DNA from 2 places in the Streptomyces sp. NPDC046939 genome. Region 1 is predicted to be linked to the other one. Evidence: riboswitches for the same ligand, from Rfam matches in the RefSeq annotation. Region 1 holds a riboswitch; the other holds the start of a gene.
What was found. A riboswitch is a leader RNA that binds a small molecule or an ion and turns the genes downstream of it on or off. The one in region 1 is predicted to bind glycine.
Positions count from the first base shown of each region.

Region 2: another riboswitch for glycine. It lies ahead of gcvP (aminomethyl-transferring glycine dehydrogenase); the one in region 1 lies ahead of gcvT (glycine cleavage system aminomethyltransferase GcvT).

Region 1 is NZ_JBEYWV010000004.1:264,838-267,016, reverse strand. Features, by position in the region: gene gcvT (glycine cleavage system aminomethyltransferase GcvT) at 1-955, opposite strand, end outside; glycine riboswitch at 1,128-1,252, opposite strand; gene ABZ877_RS06725 (AAA family ATPase) at 1,394-1,984, shown strand; gene ABZ877_RS06720 (enhanced serine sensitivity protein SseB) at 2,018-2,179, shown strand, end outside.
Region 2 is NZ_JBEYWV010000002.1:10,237-12,415, forward strand. Features, by position in the region: gene ABZ877_RS02290 (DNA polymerase IV) at 1-160, shown strand, start outside; gene ABZ877_RS02295 (PRC-barrel domain-containing protein) at 245-619, opposite strand; glycine riboswitch at 797-891, shown strand; gene gcvP (aminomethyl-transferring glycine dehydrogenase) at 1,088-2,179, shown strand, end outside.

The DNA of each region.
Region 1 (2,179 bases):
CGATCACCTGGCCGTCGCGCACGACCTGCATGCCCGCGCGCGGGACGCGGCGGCCCTCGGCGACCAGGCCGACGAGCTTGCGGGGCGGGGCCGTCTCGGCGCGCTCCGCGGCGGCGGCGAGCGCCTCGCGGCCCACGAAGTCGCCCTCCTTCTCGAACTTCACGACCCGGCCGAGCCCCGCGTCGAACGGCGTCAGCCCGGTGGTCAGCTCGTGTCCGTACAGCGGCATGCCCGCCTCCAGGCGCAGCGTGTCGCGGCAGGAGAGGCCGCACGGGATCAGGCCGTACGCGGCGCCCGCCTCGGTCAGCGCCTGCCACAGCTTCTCCGCGTCGGCGGGGGCGACGAACAGCTCGAAGCCGTCCTCGCCGGTGTAGCCGGTGCGGGCGATCAGCGCCTCGACACCGGCGACGGTGCCGGGCAGGCCCGCGTAGTACTTGAGCCCGTCGAGGTCGGCGTCCGTGACGGACTTCACGATGGCGGGGGAGTGCGGGCCCTGCACGGCGAGCAGCGCGTAGGCGTCGCGGTCGTCGCGCACCTCGGCGTCGAACCCCTCGGCGCGCTCGGTGAGGGCGTCGAGGACGATCTGCGCGTTGCCCGCGTTGGCAACGACCATGTACTCGGTCTCGGCGAGGCGGTAGACGATCAGGTCGTCGAGGATGCCGCCGTCGGCCTGGCAGATCATGGTGTAGCGGGCGCGGCCGACGCCGACCGTGGCGATGTTGCCGACGAGCGCGTAGGCGAGCAGCTCGGCCGCCTGCGGGCCTGTCACGGTGATCTCGCCCATGTGGGAGAGGTCGAAGAGCCCGGCCTTCGTGCGCACCGCGTTGTGCTCGTCGCGCTCGCTGCCGTAGCGCAGCGGCATGTCCCAGCCGGCGAAGTCGGTCATGGTGGCGCCCAGCGAACGGTGCAGGGCGTCGAGCGCGGTCGTACGGGGCGTCTGCGGGGTATCGGTCATGGCGTGCTCCCGGGCGTGAACGGCGGTGGCGAGGGGTCCCCCGTGGCGGAGGGTCCTCCCCATCTGTCATCGGAACCTGAGAGGTTCGCCCCGACCCCGCGTACCGGTGGTCATGGCTTGCACCTTGGGTGGGGCCGCCGTACGTCGACGGCGGCCCGCTTTTCAGATGTGCCTCGCCCGCGCGGTACGGGGCCTGAGAGATTCAAGGGAGGAACTTGCTCCTTCGGCGTCCGGGTACCTGTTCTTGACGATGGCCTTCACGGCCTGGTGGTCCCGGAACTCTCCCGCGCGGATTCAAGCGGCCGGTATGCGGTTGTGTGGGTCTGGCGCGCACATCATCGCACGACCCCGGGGCGGGGAAACCCGGCGGCGGGCATTACCTTCTCTTTACACTTGCCGGGCAGGTACGGCGTGACGGGAACGGGGAGGACGATCACGGTGCGGATCCCGCGGCAGCGCACGGTCCGGGACTTACGCGGACGCGGCGGCCGGACACCGCGGCGCATCCGCTACGCCGCCGGTGACCTCGTCGTGCTCTCGGGCCTCCCGGGCAGCGGCAAGTCCACCCTCATGCGCCGGGCCGTCCGGGTCGTGCGCGTCGACTCCCAGGACACCCGGGAGCGCTGGGCCGCCCGCCTGCCGCGCTTCGTCCCCTACGCCCTCTACCGCCCGCTGGTCCGCGTCGCCCACTACCTGGGCCTGCGGCGCGCGATGCGCTCGGGGGCGAGCGTCGTCGTGCACGACTGCGGCACGCAGGCATGGGTGCGGCGCTGGGTCGTCCGGACGGCCAGGCGCCGCGGGGCCGCCGTCCACCTGGTCCTCCTCGACGTCCCGCCCGCCCTCGCGCTCGAAGGCCAGTCGGCGCGCGGCCGAGGCGTCTCCCGCTACGCCTTCGCCCGCCACCGCCGGGCCGTCGGCGCCCTGGTGACCTCCACGGAGCGCGGCGAACTGCCGGCCGGCATCGAGTCGGCGGTCCTGCTCGACCGGGCCGCGACCGACGCCCTCGGCGGGATCACGTTCCGGGGGTAATCCGTACGGGCGCAGGCGTTATCGTCGGCGGCTATGGAACACCCGGCATTTCACGAGGACGCGCGCTTCCACGAGGAGGCGCACCCCCACCCCCAGCCCACCCGGAGCTGGCCGGCGAACGAGCTGGAGGAGGTCCTCGCCGCCGCGCTCGGCGTCGAAGGGGCGGGCGCCCGCATCGTCGAGGTCCTCGGCCGC
Region 2 (2,179 bases), on a different contig from region 1:
GTACGGACCGGGCTGGGTCCAGGGAAGCGGACTGGGCCGGGTGACGGTGCGCTTCGAGACCCCGTACGAGGTGGTCCCGGGCCGCGTCAGGACGTTCCTGGTGGACGATCCCTTGCTGACTCCGTCGGATCCGTTGCCGCTGGTACGGGAGGTTTCGTGAGGGGGCGCCGTGCGCTGGGGCGCCGGAAGGTGCTGCGGGGCGTGGTGTCAGCGGCGGGGGCCTGGCCGCTGAGCCGAGGGGGGCTTAAGGGTGTTCCGTTTCCTTGCCTGCGATGTGGCCGAACTCTGTGTCCGCGGGGGCGGGGACCGTCGTGTCCAGGCCGTAGTGGTGGTAGAGCTGGAGTTCTTGCTGCGGGGAGAGGTGGCGGCCCACCCCGAAGTCGGGGGAGTCCTTGATCAGGGCGCGTTCGAAGGGGACGCGCAGGGTGCCGTCGACGAACCGGCTCGGGGCGAGCGGGACGAAGGCGTCACGGCTGAAGAGGCCGGTGCGTATCGCGGCCCATTCCGGGATGCCGGTGGCGTCGTCGAGGTAGACCTCGTCGATCGTGCCGATCTTGCTTCCGTTGCGGTCGAACGCTTTGCGGCCGATCAGATTGCGTGGATCGATGTCGGTCTGCACGGGCCCTCCAGCAGGTCGCGACTCGTCTGGAAACGCTACAGACTCGTCCGTGAGCGCGGCGAACTCATCTGTAACCCCCACGAACTCGGTTGTAAGCACTACCAAAGAGCACTTCGGGCAAGGCGGCCACTCGGGGGCTGCGGTCATACTGCCGCTGGTACGCTGGCAAGCGGCTGCTGACCCCGTGCGGGAGAGTCTCCGACCGAGGTCGGAGGCGCCGAAGGAGCAAATCCTCCCCGGAATCTCTCAGGCCCACGTACCGCACGGACGAGGTCACTCTGGAAAGCAGGGCGGGGGCATGTCTCCCACCCTCACCGACGGTGAAAGCCGGTGCGTTCCGTACGGCGTTCGGCAGGCGTACGGGGCGGGCCGGTGAAGCTCTCAGGTTGAGATGACAGAGGGGGAGGCCGTCCGGGCACCCGCGCCGTGGTGCCCCTCGCAGGTCGTAGTGACCAGGAGGCCTCCGCAATGACCGCCAACCGCACTCCGCTCTCCGCGTTGGAGCAGGGAATCCCCTTCGAGCAGCGCCACATCGGTCCGGACGACGCCGCGCAGGCCAAGATGCTCGCGCAGGTCGGCTACGGCTCGCTCGACGAGCTGACGGCGGCCGCGGTGCCGAACGTGATCAAGAGCGCCGAGGCGCTGAAGCTCCCCGCCGCCCGCACCGAGGCCGAGGTGCTCGCGGAGCTGCGCTCCCTCGCCGACCGCAACCAGGTGCTCGGCTCAATGATCGGCCTCGGCTACTACGGGACGTTCACCCCGCCCGTGATCCTGCGCAACGTCATGGAGAACCCCTCCTGGTACACGGCCTACACGCCGTACCAGCCGGAGATCTCGCAGGGCCGCCTGGAGGCGTTGCTCAACTTCCAGACGATGGTCGCTGACCTGACCGGCCTGCCGACCTCCGGCGCCTCGCTGCTCGACGAGGGCACCGCCGCCGCCGAGGCGATGGCCCTGTCCCGGCGCATCGGCAAGGTCAGGAACGGCGTGTACGTGGTGGACGCCGACGCGCTGCCGCAGACCACCGCCGTGATCCAGACCCGCGCCGAGCCGACCGGCGTCGAGATCGTCGTCGCCGACCTCAGCGACGGCATCCCCGCCGAGGTCGCGGAGCGCGGTGTCGTCGGCGTACTCGTGCAGTACCCGGGCGCCTCCGGAGCCGTCCGCGACATCAAGCCCGTCATCGACCAGGCCCACGAGCTGGGTGCGATCGTCACCGTCGCCGCCGACCTGCTCGCCCTCACGCTCCTGACCTCGCCCGGCGAGCTGGGCGCCGACATCGCTGTCGGCACGACCCAGCGGTTCGGTGTCCCGATGGGCTTCGGAGGTCCGCACGCCGGTTACATGGCGGTCCGCGAGAAGTTCGCGCGCTCCCTGCCCGGCCGTCTCGTCGGCGTCTCCGTCGACGCCGACGGCAACAAGGCGTACCGCCTCGCCCTGCAGACGCGTGAGCAGCACATCCGTCGCGAGAAGGCCACGAGCAACATCTGTACGGCGCAGGTCCTGCTCGCCGTCATGGCCGGCATGTACGCCGTCTACCACGGCCCGGACGGTCTGCGG